2 regions of the Streptomyces sp. NPDC037271 genome follow, and region 2 is predicted to be linked to the other one. Evidence: riboswitches for the same ligand, from Rfam matches in the RefSeq annotation. Region 2 holds a riboswitch; the other holds the start of a gene.

Region 1 (6,202 bases), on a different contig from region 2:
TACGCGAACGCGACGTGCACGACCCGTTCCCGCCACTGAGGCCGGCCCGCCAGCAGCTCCCGGTACGCCAGCAGCCCCCGCACGATGTTCTTCGACAGTTCGGTCCGGTCCACCCGCACGATCGTCTTCCGCGCGGTCCCGTCCGGGCCCTCCCCGATCTCCGCCCGCAGCGCCGCCATCCGCTCGTCCACGTCGGCCTCGTGCGAGCGCTGCCGCAGGAACTCCGCGTCCGCCCCGAGCCCGTGCACGCCGGTCTCCGTGCCGCCGGTCCCGCCCACCAGGGCGTCGCAGCACGCGGTGAACGCGTCGGCCCAGCGCCGGGTGAGGAACCCGAGCCGGTCGGCGCCGAGCATGCCGCGCAGCACCTGCTCGGCGATGTCGTCCGGCAGCAGCCGGAAGTAGTCGACCGGTGCCCACGGCGTGTGCGAGAAGTGGCCGATGCGCAGGTCCGGCCGGAGCTCGCGCAGCATCCCGGGCACCAGCGTCAGGTGGTAGTCCTGCACGATCGCGACCGCGCCCTCGGCGGCCTCCTCGGCCAGCGCCTCGGCGAAGGCCCGGTTGTACGCCTCGTAGGAGGCCCACTGCCGCCGGAACTCCGCGTCGAAGACCGGCTCCAGGGGCGTCTGGTAGAGCATGTGGTGCACGAACCACAGCACGCTGTTGGCGATCCCGTTGTACGCGTCCGCGTGCACGTCGGCCGGTACGTCCAGCATCCGTACGCCGTCCTCGCCGACCCCGCGCCGCACCGCCTCGCGGTCGCCGTCACCGAGCGCGGAGCACACCCACAGCGCCCCCGCGTCCGGCCCGATGGCCGACAGCCCGGAGACCAGCCCGCCACCGCCGCGCTTGGCGTGCAGCGAACCGTCCTCCCCTACCTCGTACGAGACGGGCCCCCGGTTGGAGGCGACCAGCACCTGAGCAGCACCGAAGCTTGAAGCCATACGCCTCAACCTAGCCCGGCCCCGGGGGCCTCAAACGTGGCCGGATGCCCCCTCGGCATCGATCGCGTCACGCACCTTGTGAGGTTGGTGTGAAAAGAACAAGGATGTGCGGTGCACATTTCAACTTTCTGGGGGGTGGGCCGCATGCCCATACGCAAGCGCGGATTCGCGCGCGCCGCGGCGCTGGTCGGGGCCTGCGCGCTGGTGCTGACCGGCTGCGGCGACGAGGGCGCCGGCGACGAGACGGAAGCACGGCCCGCGACGGCCGCCGCGACCCCGGACAGCAGCCCCACACCCGAGGCGTCCCCCAGCACCGCCTCCCCGACCCCGGCACCCACCCCCACCCCCGCCACGCTGCCGGACTTCACCGGCCGCAGCGTCGGGTCGGCCGTCATCTCCGCCAAGAAGGCGGACATCGCCTACACCGTCCGGCTCCAGGGCACCGGAGGACAGGCCTCCTCCTGGGGCACCGGCGAGAAGGTCTGCGAGCAGACCAGCGGCCCCGACGGCGTGATCTTCACCGTCCCCCGCGACGGCCGGGACTGCGCGGGGCGTTCGCTGCGCCCGAAGCCGACTCCCGCCCCCGAATCGGCGAAGCCGAAGGACACCGGCACGGGCGGCACCGCCACCGGCGGCAGCACGGGCGGCGGCAGCGGCGGCGGTACCGGCGGTGGTACCGGCGTCTGTGAACTCACCAGTCCCGCGGGCAACTGCTATGCCGACGGCCAGTTCTGCGCCAAGAAGCACCGCGGCCTGAGCACCCACGGACGCGGCGGCGAGTACCTGACCTGCGCACGCGACTCCGGCGGCACCTGGCGCTGGTCGGACGGCGTTTCCGGCTGACGCGGCCCCGGGACCGGGAGGCAGGCCACCCCGTACCGGGGGCCGAGGACCAAGGACCGCGGCCCGGAGACCGCGGGCCCGGAGACCGTGGGCCCGGAGACCGCGGGCCCGGAGACCGCGGCCCGGCGAGTCAGGCCACCCGCCGGGCCGCGTACTCCGCGATCTCCGTCATCGGCGGCCGCTCCTCCGTGTCCACGGAGTACGTGCGCGGTTCGAAGCCGTCGGCGCCGCGTTCGAACTGGGTGAGGGACGGCCGGACCAGGTGGCCGCGGGCCAGCCGGAGCTGGGCGGTGCGGTAGATCGCGGCGGACATGCGGCCCAGCGCCTGGCCGTCCTGGTGCCGGTGCCTGCGCACGCCGACGTCGACCTGCGCGAGGGCGTCGAGGCCCACCAGGTGCAGGGCGTCGACCAGCATGCCCAGCTCGACCCCGTAGCCGACGGGGAACGGAAGCTGTTCGAGGAGGGAGCGGCGGGCCGCGTACTCGCCGCCGAGCGGCTGCACGAAACCGGCCAGCCGCGGCCAGTGCATGTTGAGCAGCGGGCGGGCCATCAGTTCCGTGACCCGGCCGCCCTGACCGGCCGCGGTGCCCAGCGGGCGGTCGTACATGGCCTTGACGAGGTGCACGTCCGGGTCGGTGAGCAGCGGCCCCACGATCCCGGAGACGAAGTCGGCGGAGAACTCGCGCAGGTCGGCGTCGACGAAGCAGACGATGTCACCGCCGGTGACCAGCAGTGAGCGCCACAGGACCTCGCCCTTGCCGGGTACGGCCGGGAGACGGGGGAGTATCGCGTCGCGGTGCACGACGCGCGCGCCCGCCGCCGCGGCCACCTCCGACGTGCGGTCGCTCGACCCGGAGTCCACGACCACGATCTCGTCGACGAGCGGGACGCGCCCCATCAGGTCCCGGCGGATCACCGTGACGATGTCGCCGACCGTCGCCTCCTCGTCGAGGGCGGGGAGCACCACGCTGACCGACTGGCCCGTGGCGTGCTTGGCGGTCAGGAGCTGCTGGACCGGCCGGTCCGCCAGGGACCAGGAGCGTGTGCTCAGCCAGCGCTCGACTTCTTCCAGCACGTCCGGTGGCTCCTTCGTGATCCGTTGTGATCCATCTCGCGGTGCGGACGACTGTCTCAACCGCCCTGGCCTTCGGTTACAGTCTTGAACAACGCGAGGGCCCACCGCATGCCGGGGGGCCCGCGCGGCACCACCGCGCAACAACCGCACCACCGCACAACAACCGAATACCGCTCATCCAGAGGGGCAGAGGGATACGGCCCGTTGAAGCCCCGGCAACCCTCCAGTCGGTTCTTGTCACGCAGACGTGGCGAGGCTCCCGACTAGGGAAGGTGCCAAATCCGTCTCACGGCGAGATGCGTCGTGAGGAAGATGAGGAGAAAGGGCCTCGCCTCCATGGCTGTGCAGACCGCCGAAAGCACCACCACCCCCGCCGCTGCCGTTCCCGCCGGATCCGTCGATCTGGGCCCCGCCGACGCCCTCTCCTGCCGCGAGTGCGGTCACCGCGTGCCGCTCGGCCCGGTCTTCGCCTGCGAGGAGTGTTTCGGCCCGCTGGAGATCGCCTACGACTTCTCGGCCTACGACACCGAGGAACTGCGCAAGCGGATCGAGGCGGGCCCCGCCAACATCTGGCGCTACGCCCCGCTGCTGCCCGTCCCCGCCGACGTGGCGACCAAGCCGAACATCAACCCGGGCTGGACCAAGCTGGTCAAGGCCGACAACCTGGCCCGCGAGCTGGGCGTCACCGGCGGCCTGTACGTCAAGGACGACTCCGGCAACCCGACGCACTCCTTCAAGGACCGCGTCGTCGCCCAGGCCATCGAGGCCGCCCGCGCCTTCGGCTTCACCACGCTCTCCTGCTCCTCCACCGGCAACCTCGCGGGCGCCGTCGGCGCCGCCGCGGCCCGCGCCGGCTTCCGCTCCTGCGTGTTCATCCCGCACGACCTGGAGCAGGGCAAGGTCGTCATGGCCGCCGTCTACGGCGGTGAGCTCGTCGGCATCGAGGGCAACTACGACGACGTGAACCGCTTCTGCTCCGAGCTGATCGGCGACCCGGCCGGCGAGGGCTGGGGCTTCGTCAACGTCAACCTGCGCCCGTACTACGCGGAGGGCTCCAAGACGCTGGCGTACGAGATCTGCGAGCAGCTCGGCTGGCGGCTGCCCGACCAGATCGTCGTCCCCATCGCGTCCGGCTCCCAGCTCACGAAGATCGACAAGGGTCTGCAGGAGCTGATCAAGCTGGGCCTGGTCGAGGACAAGCCGTACAAGATCTTCGGCGCCCAGGCGGCGGGCTGCTCGCCGGTGTCCACCGCGTACAAGGCCGGCCACGACGTCGTACGCCCGCAGAAGCCGGACACCATCGCCAAGTCCCTCGCGATCGGCAACCCGGCCGACGGCCCGTACGTCCTCGACATCGCCCGCCGCACCGGTGGCGCCGTGGAGGACGTGACCGACGAGCAGGTCGTCGACGCCATCAAGCTGCTCGCGCGCACCGAGGGGATCTTCGCGGAGACGGCGGGCGGGGTGACGGTCGGCGTCACCAGGAAGCTGATCGAGAACGGCGTCCTAGACCCGTCGCTCACCACCGTCGTCCTCAACACCGGCGACGGCCTGAAGACCCTCGACGCGGTGGCCGGCACCGGCCTCACCGCCACCATCCGCCCGAACCTGGACTCCTTCCGAGAGGCTGGCCTCGCATGAGCGTGACCGTTCGCATCCCGACCATCCTGCGCACCTACACCGGCGGCAAGGCGGAGGTCAGCGCCGAGGGCGCGAACCTCGGTGAGGTCATCGCCGACCTGGAGAAGAACCACACCGGCATCGCCGCCCGAGTCCTGGACGACCAGGGCAAGCTGCGCCGTTTCGTCAACGTCTACGTCAACGACGACGACGTCCGTTTCGAGCAGGGCCTGGAGACCGCCACCCCCGACGGCGCGGGCGTCTCCATCATTCCCGCGGTCGCCGGCGGCTGATACGCGTCGTAGCGCGAACTGCCCCCTCCGTAAGAGAAGCGGAGGGGGCAATTCCATGGGATTGAGCGCGGTAGAGTTGGGGAACGGGCTCCCGATCACAAGATCGGGAACTCTTCGTTCCTGCCGCACGCCCGACAAGATGTAGCCAAAGTGTGGGCGTCTTTCGCGGCTTTTGTTCCCTTTGCCTGCCCTGACTTGCCCCGAATTCAGGCGAATTCTCGCCACATTCCGGACCGGGCGCGTCCAGATTTCTCGTCCAATTGACCTGTTGCAGAGGGCAGTTGGACAGATACATTCAGCCGCGGTCGACGCGTTCCGGCGCACGCCCCCAGTCGTGGGGGGTGAGGTCTGACCCGGGTCCGCGAAGTGCGGATCTGTGCAAGGGCCAGTAATAGGGGAGTTAGGCATGGCTCAGGGCACCGTCAAGTGGTTCAACGCGGAGAAGGGGTACGGCTTCATCGCGGTCGACGGTGGTGCGGATGTTTTCGTCCACTACAGCGCGATTCAGATGGACGGCTACCGCACCCTCGAAGAAGGCCAGCGGGTCGAGTTCGAGATCTCGCAGGGTCAGAAGGGCCCGCAGGCCGACATGGTTCGCCTCAGCGCCTGAGACGCGCGGCCACCGCAGCATTTGGCCTTCATCCGAAGGGCCCGTACCTCCCGGGGTGCGGGCCCTTCGGCCTGCCCCGGATCCGCTCAGGACCTGGCCCGGACCTGGCCCGGATCTGGCCCGGGGCCTGGCCCGGAGTCTCCCCGGACCCGCCCGGATCCTTGTTCGCGGTCGGCCGAGACCGGGTGTCGATCCCCGAGAGGCGCTTGCACTCGACAGGGGCGAGTGCTAATCATTGCGTTAGCACTCTGAAGGTGAGAGTGACAACGAAGGACCGGGTCGGTGAGGCCCGCAGGCCGGGTGGGGAAGGAACCACACGGCACGCGAGCCGTCCGTCGCGGGCGCGGGCGCGGTCCGAAGGAATCACCCCCAGTCCTGGAGGGACCACTTCACATGGCCAAGATCATCGCGTTCGACGAGGAGGCGCGGCGCGGCCTCGAGCGCGGCATGAACCAGCTCGCGGACGCCGTCAAGGTGACGCTCGGCCCCAAGGGCCGCAACGTCGTCCTCGAGAAGAAGTGGGGCGCCCCCACGATCACCAACGATGGTGTGTCCATCGCCAAGGAGATCGAGCTCGAGGACCCGTACGAGAAGATCGGCGCCGAGCTGGTCAAGGAAGTCGCCAAGAAGACGGACGACGTCGCCGGTGACGGTACGACCACCGCGACCGTTCTCGCCCAGGCTCTGGTCAAGGAAGGCCTGCGCAACGTCGCGGCCGGCGCCAACCCGATGGCCCTGAAGCGCGGCATCGAGAAGGCCGTCGAGGCCGTCTCCGCCGCCCTGCTGGAGCAGGCGAAGGACGTCGAGACCAAGGAGCAGA
Region 2 (6,202 bases):
TCCCCCGCGGTGGTGGCGCTGATCGGCGCGGTCGTCGCCTCCTCCCCCGCCCTCGGCACCGTACGGCTCAAGGACGCCCTGAAGACCGTGCCCTGGTCGCTGCTGCTGTTCATGGCGGCCACCATGGCGATGGGCGTCGCGCTCGCCGACTCCGGTGCGGCGAAGTGGCTGGTGTCGGGGCTGCCCGCCGACGTCGCGCCGGCCGTCTTCCTCGGGATCGTGGTCGCGGTGAGCACCGCGGCCCACCTGGTCCTCCAGTCCCGCTCGGCCCGCTCCTCCGTCCTGGTCCCGCTGGTCATCGCCGCGGCCCTGGGAGCCGGGGTCAACCCGGTCGCCGCCGCGCTCGCCTCCACCGCCGCGGCGGGCTTCTGCCACACGCTCCCCGCCTCCGCCAAGCCGGTCACGCTCTTCTCCGACATCCCCGGCACCCCCACCTACACCCCGCGCGACCTGCTGCGGCTGTCGGCCGTCCTGGCACCGCTGACCGCCGCGCTCGTGCTGTTCTTCGCCGCCGCCGTCTGGCCGCTGCTCGGCGTACCCGTGACCCGATGAAGGAGCCCACCATGTCCGTCCTCTCCTCCCCGTCGCCCCTCTCCCCGGTTCCCTCCGTGCTGGACCGTGTCGTCGTGGCCCCCAGCGGCTTCAAGGAGTCCCTGTCCGCCCAGGCCGCCGCCGACGCCATCGCGGCGGGCGTCCGCCGGGTCCTGCCGGACGCCGAGATCGACCGCGTCCCGCTCGTCGACGGCGGCGAGGGCACGGCCACCGCGCTGGCGTCCGCGACCGGCGGGCGGCTGGTCGCGCTGGCCGCCACCGGCCCGGTCGGCGAACCCGTCGGCACCCACTTCGCGCTGCTCGGCGCGCAGGACACGGCGGTGGTGGAGATGGCCGCCGTCGCGGGACTCTCCCTGGTCCCCCGCGCCCTGCGCGACCCGGGCGCCACGACGACGTACGGCGTCGGCGAGCTGATCCGCGCCGCGCTCGACACCGGGGTGCGGCGCGTCCTGGTCGGCTGCGGCGACTCGGGCACGTCCGACGGGGGCGCGGGCGCGCTCCAGGCGCTCGGGGCCCGGCTGCTGGACGCGGACGGCTTCGAACTCCCGCACGGCGGACGCGAGCTGATCCGCCTCGCCCGCATCGACCCGTCCGGTCTCGACACCCGGCTGAAGGACACCGAACTGCTCGTCGCCTGCAACCCGTTCAACGTGCTGTGCGGAGAGCGGGGCGTGGCCCGGGTGTTCGGCCCGCAGAAGGGGGCGACGCCCGCGCAGGTCGAGGAGTTGTCGGCCGGTCTGGAGAACTGGGCGCGCGTCCTCACCCGCGACCTCGGTGTCATCGGCACCGACCTGCGCAACGGCCCGGGCACCGGCGCCTCCGGCGGGCTGGGCGCGGGCCTGGCCGCCGTCGGGGCCCGGCTGCTGCCCCGCTTCGACGTGCTCCTCGACCACCTCGACCTGGACGCCCGCCTCGCCCGCGCCGACCTGGTGCTGACCGCCGAGGGCGCCCTGGACCACCAGACGCCGCGCGGCAAGATCCCGGCCGAGGTGGCCCGCCGCGCCAAGCTCTACGGCCGTCCCGTCCTCGCCCTGGCCGGCACCCTCGGCGAGGGCGCGCACGAGGTGCCGGGGGTGGACGCCTGCCACGGCATCATGCCGGCGCCGATGGCCCTGGCGGACGCGCTGCTGCGGGCCGCCGAACTCCTCACGGACGCCACGGAGCGGGCGTTGCGGATGATCCTGCTGGGGTCACGGCTGCCGGGCCGGACGGTTCAGCCGGCGGAGGCCGTGTCGGGCACACAACGCCCGTCCTCGGTACGGTAGTTCCACCGGGCTCCGTCGTTCACCAGCTCCCTGACCGCGTTCACGAACCGCTCGACGTGCTCGTCCGGGGTGCCCGCGCCGAAGCTGACGCGGATGGCGTTGAGGGACTTCTCGCCCGGCGCCGCCTCGGGGGCGCCGCACTCACCCTGCGCCTGCGGGTCACTGCCGAGCAGGGTGCGCACCAGCGGGTGGGCGCAGAACAGGCCGTCGCGCACGCCGATGCCGTACTCGGCGGAGAGCGCGGCGGCGAAGTGGGAGCTGTTCCATCCTTCGACGACGAAGGAGAGCACGCCGACGCGGGGGGCGTCGTCGCCGAAGAGGGAGAGGACGCGCACCTGCGGCACCCGGGCGAGCCCCTCGCGCACCTTCCCGATGAGGTACTCCTCGCGGGCGACCAGCGTGTCGAACCCGGCCTCGGTGAGCGCCTTGCAGGCGGAGGCGATCGCGTAGGCGCCGATGACGTTGGGCGACCCGGCCTCGTGCCGCGCGGCGCTGTCGTGCCACTCCACGTCCACGCCGCCGTCGGCCCGCCGGGTGACCCTGCGGCTCGCGCCGCCACCGGCGAGGTACGGCTCCGCCTCGCGCAGCCAGTCGGCCCGGCCGGCCAGCACGCCGGCACCGAACGGGGCGTACAGCTTGTGCCCGGAGAAGGCGACCCAGTCCACGTCCAGGTCGGCCACGGACACGGGATGGTGCGGGGCGAGCTGGGCGGCGTCGAGCACGATCCGCGCACCGTGCGCGTGCGCGGCGGCGGCCAGTTCACGCACCGGCCACAGCTCGCCGGTGACGTTGGAGGCGCCGGTGACGCAGACCAGGGCCGGCCCGTAGGGCTCGCGGGCGACGAGGGCGCGCTCCAGGGTCTCGACGGCCTGGGCGGGGGTGCGCGGGGCGTCGAGGAAGGTGACGTCGGCGTCCCTCCAGGGCAGCAGCGAGGCGTGGTGCTCGGTCTCGAAGACGAAGACCCGGCAGTCGGCGGGCAGCGCCGCGGCGAGCAGGTTGAGCGAGTCGGTGGTGGACCTGGTGAACACGACCTGGTCCCCTTCCCGGCAGCCGAGGAACTCCGCGACGGCCTTCCGGGCGTTCTCGAACAGGTCGGTCGACAGCTGCGACAGGTATCCGGCGCCCCGGTGCACGCTGCCGTAGTAGGGGGCGTAGGCCGCCACGTCGTCCCAGACCCGCTGGAGCGCGGGCGCGCTGGCGGCGTAGTCGAGCGCGGCGTAGGTGACCTCGCCGCCGGTGACGAGCGGGACGGTGACATCTCCGCCCAGGACGGGCAGCGGAGGACAAACGGACTGGTCGGCGGCAAGGGTGGGGACGGACATGGGCGCACTCCCGTGGCGTGAAGGCAGGCGGCGTCACCACGCGGACCGCGCGGGGCCGGGCGTGGGTGCAGCCGAGAAGGCGGGGAAAGGAGGGTGCGGAGGCGAGGCACCGCTTCAGGGTGTCGGGCCGGTCCGAAGGACAGGCCCTATCGCATTCGCTGGTTCACGGGAGACTCCCTCGAGTGGCCCAGGACCCCTGGCCCCACACTTCCGAGAGCGTGCGAGGGGTCCGCGCTTGCCGTGAACCCTGCTGTCCACGGCCTGGTCTTCACCCGGGGCACCCCGCCACGGACGGAGGGTTGCCGGACAGTCGGCCGGGGCCTGATGACTGTCACTCATGACCTGCCAAGGAACGTACGGGAAAAGATCGGCGTCCCGCAACCCGGGTCCGGATCGCGGGACGCTCGTCGCACGGGAAGGCCGTTACGCGTTGCTCGCGGCCACCCAGCGGTCGAGGGCGCGCTTGGCGGCGCCCGAGTCGATCGCCTCGGCGGCCCGGTCCATGCCGGCCCGGAGCTGCTCGGCGAGCGGCGCCTCGCCGGGCTCCAGGGCGACCAGGGCCGCCGCCGAGTTCAGCAGCACCGCGTCCCGTACCGGGCCCGTCTCGCCGGCCAGCAGGCGGCGGGCGACGTCGGCGTTGTAGGAGGCGTCGGCGCCGCGCAGCGCCTCGACCGGCACCAGTTCGAGGCCGACGTCCCGCGGGTCGAAGGTCTCCTCGGTGACCCGGCCGTCCCGCACGATCCAGACCCGGGAGGTGGCGGTCGTGGTCAGCTCGTCGAGGCCGTCGTCGCCGCGGAACACCAGGGACGAGTGGCCGCGCTCGGCGAAGACACCGGCGATGATCGGTGCCATCCGGGCGTGGGCGACCCCGACCGCCTGGGACTTCACCCTGGCCGGGTTGGTCAGCGGGCCCAGGAAGTTGAACACCGTGCGGATGCCCAGCTGGCCGCGCGCCGACGCCACGTGGCGCAGCGACGGGTGGAACTTCACGGCGAAGCAGAAGGTGATGCCGGCCTCCTCGGCGACCTCCGCGACCCGTTTCGGCGTGAGCTCCAGGTTGACCCCGAGCTTCTCCAGGACGTCGGAGGCCCCGGAAGCCGAGGAGGCGGCCCGGTTGCCGTGCTTGACGACCTTGGCGCCCGTGCCGGCCACGACGATCGCCGACATGGTGGAGATGTTGACCGTCTTGGCGCCGTCGCCGCCCGTGCCGACGATGTCGACGGTCTCCCCCGGCACCTCGATCACGTTGGCGTGGGCGTACATGGTGCGGACCAGGCCGGAGATCTCCTCGACGGTCTCGCCCTTGAACCTCAGGCCCACCGCGAAGCCGGCGATCTGGGCGTCGGTCGCCTCGCCGCGCATGATCACGTCCAGCGCCCAGGCCGTGTCGTCCGCGGACAGGTCGCGGCCGTCCAGCAGTCCGTTCAGCAGGGCGGGCCAGGAGCGGCCCGCCGCGGTGTCGCCTCCAGCGGGAGTCACAGCGCTCATGAGCCGCTCCTGAATCGTGTGTGTCGTGGAAAGGGAGTGTGGTCCCACCCTATCCAGCCCCGGGCACGGCGAAGGGCCCCGTCCGAGGAACGGACGGGGCCCTTCGCCGTGGTGTGGCGACGCTGGAGGGTCAGTGGTGGCCGTGGCCGCTCGTGATCTCCTTGTACTCCTCGACGGTCGGCTTCGGAATCTGCGACTCCTCGCCGTAGTAGGCCTCGCTGAGCTTGGCGCGGAGCTTCTCGGTGGTCTTCACCTTGCGCTCGACGCCGTTCTCGTCGACCGTCGGGCCGATCTCGGCCGGCTTGTACTGCTCGTGCGCCGTGAGCGTGTGCAGCTGCTCCTGGCTGAGCGGCTCGTGCACCTCGATGAACTCACCGTGCGGCAGGCGCTTGATGATGCCGGACTCGCGGCCGTGCAGCACCTTCTCCTTGTCCCGGCGCTGGAGGCCGAGGCAGATCCGCTTGGTGACGACGAACGCGATGACCGGTCCGACGAAGAACCCGATCCGCACGAACCACGTGACCGCGTTGATCGACAGGTGGAAGTGGGTGGCGACGATGTCGTTGCCGCCGCCGATCAGCATGATCATGTAGGCGGTGACCCAGGCCACACCGAACGCCGTCCGGGTCGGGGCGTTGCGCGGCCGGTCCAGGATGTGGTGCTCGCGCTTGTCCCCGGTCACCCAGGACTCGATGAACGGGTACACCGCGATCAACGCGAGGAAGATCCCGAAGATCACGAGCGGGATGAAGACGCCCAGGACCAGCGTGTGACCCCAGAAGTTGATCTCCCAGCCCGGCATGGCGCGGACCAGGCCCTCGGCGAAGCCCATGTACCAGTCGGGCTGGGCGCCGGTGGAGACCATGTCCGGCCGGTAGGGGCCGATGGACCAGATCGGGTTGACCGACGCGATGCCGGCGATGGCCGCGATGACACCGAAGACCAGGAAGAAGAAGCCTCCGGCCTTGGCCATGTACACCGGCAGCAGCGGCATGCCGACGACGTTCTTGTTGGTCTTGCCGGGACCCGCGAACTGCGTGTGCTTGTGGTAGAAGACCAGGATCAGGTGGCCGACCACGAGCCCGAGCATGATGCCCGGCAGCAGCAGGATGTGGATCGAGTAGAACCGGGCGACGAAGTCGGTCCCGGGGAACTCCCCGCCGAACAGGAACATCGAGATGTACGTACCGACGATCGGCACGGACAGGATCGCGCCCTGCGTGAAGCGGACACCGGTGCCGGAGAGCAGGTCGTCCGGGAGCGAGTAGCCGGTGAAACCGGTGAACATGCCCAGGACGAACAGCAGGAAGCCGAACAGCCAGTTGATCTCGCGCGGCTTGCGGAACGCGCCGGTGAAGAAGACGCGCATCATGTGCACGAACATGCCGGCGAGGAAGATGATCGCCGCCCAGTGGTGGATCTGCCGGATCAGCAGACCGCCGCGCACCTCGAAGCTGATGTCGAGCGTCGACTTGTACGCCTCGCTCATCAGCTGTCCCTGCATCGGGACGTACGCGCCGTGGTACTCCACCTCGTTCATCGACGGGTGGAAGAACAGCGTCAGGTACACACCCG

Evidence for each region. Region 2 has a riboswitch for S-adenosylmethionine ahead of ACZ7G3_RS09885 (aminotransferase class V-fold PLP-dependent enzyme). Riboswitches for the same ligand answer to the same signal wherever they lie in the genome.
Region 1: linked by a shared signal. The riboswitch ahead of thrC (threonine synthase) and the one ahead of ACZ7G3_RS09885 (aminotransferase class V-fold PLP-dependent enzyme) in region 2 are both predicted to bind S-adenosylmethionine.

The regions. Positions count from the first base shown of each region.
Region 1 covers NZ_JBVJVN010000012.1:140,697-146,898, reverse strand. The annotation lists gene ACZ7G3_RS21655 (alpha,alpha-trehalose-phosphate synthase (UDP-forming)) at 1-941, opposite strand, end outside; gene ACZ7G3_RS21650 (hypothetical protein) at 1,086-1,784, shown strand; gene ACZ7G3_RS21645 (glucosyl-3-phosphoglycerate synthase) at 1,915-2,859, opposite strand; SAM riboswitch class I at 3,031-3,178, shown strand; gene thrC (threonine synthase) at 3,196-4,500, shown strand; gene ACZ7G3_RS21635 (MoaD/ThiS family protein) at 4,497-4,772, shown strand; gene ACZ7G3_RS21630 (cold-shock protein) at 5,179-5,382, shown strand; gene groL (chaperonin GroEL) at 5,776-6,202, shown strand, end outside.
Region 2 covers NZ_JBVJVN010000004.1:9,699-15,900, reverse strand. The annotation lists gene ACZ7G3_RS09895 (SLC13 family permease) at 1-552, shown strand, start outside; gene ACZ7G3_RS09890 (glycerate kinase) at 609-1,817, shown strand; gene ACZ7G3_RS09885 (aminotransferase class V-fold PLP-dependent enzyme) at 1,766-3,139, opposite strand; SAM riboswitch class IV at 3,366-3,482, opposite strand; gene trpD (anthranilate phosphoribosyltransferase) at 3,563-4,627, opposite strand; gene qcrB (cytochrome bc1 complex cytochrome b subunit) at 4,758-6,202, opposite strand, start outside.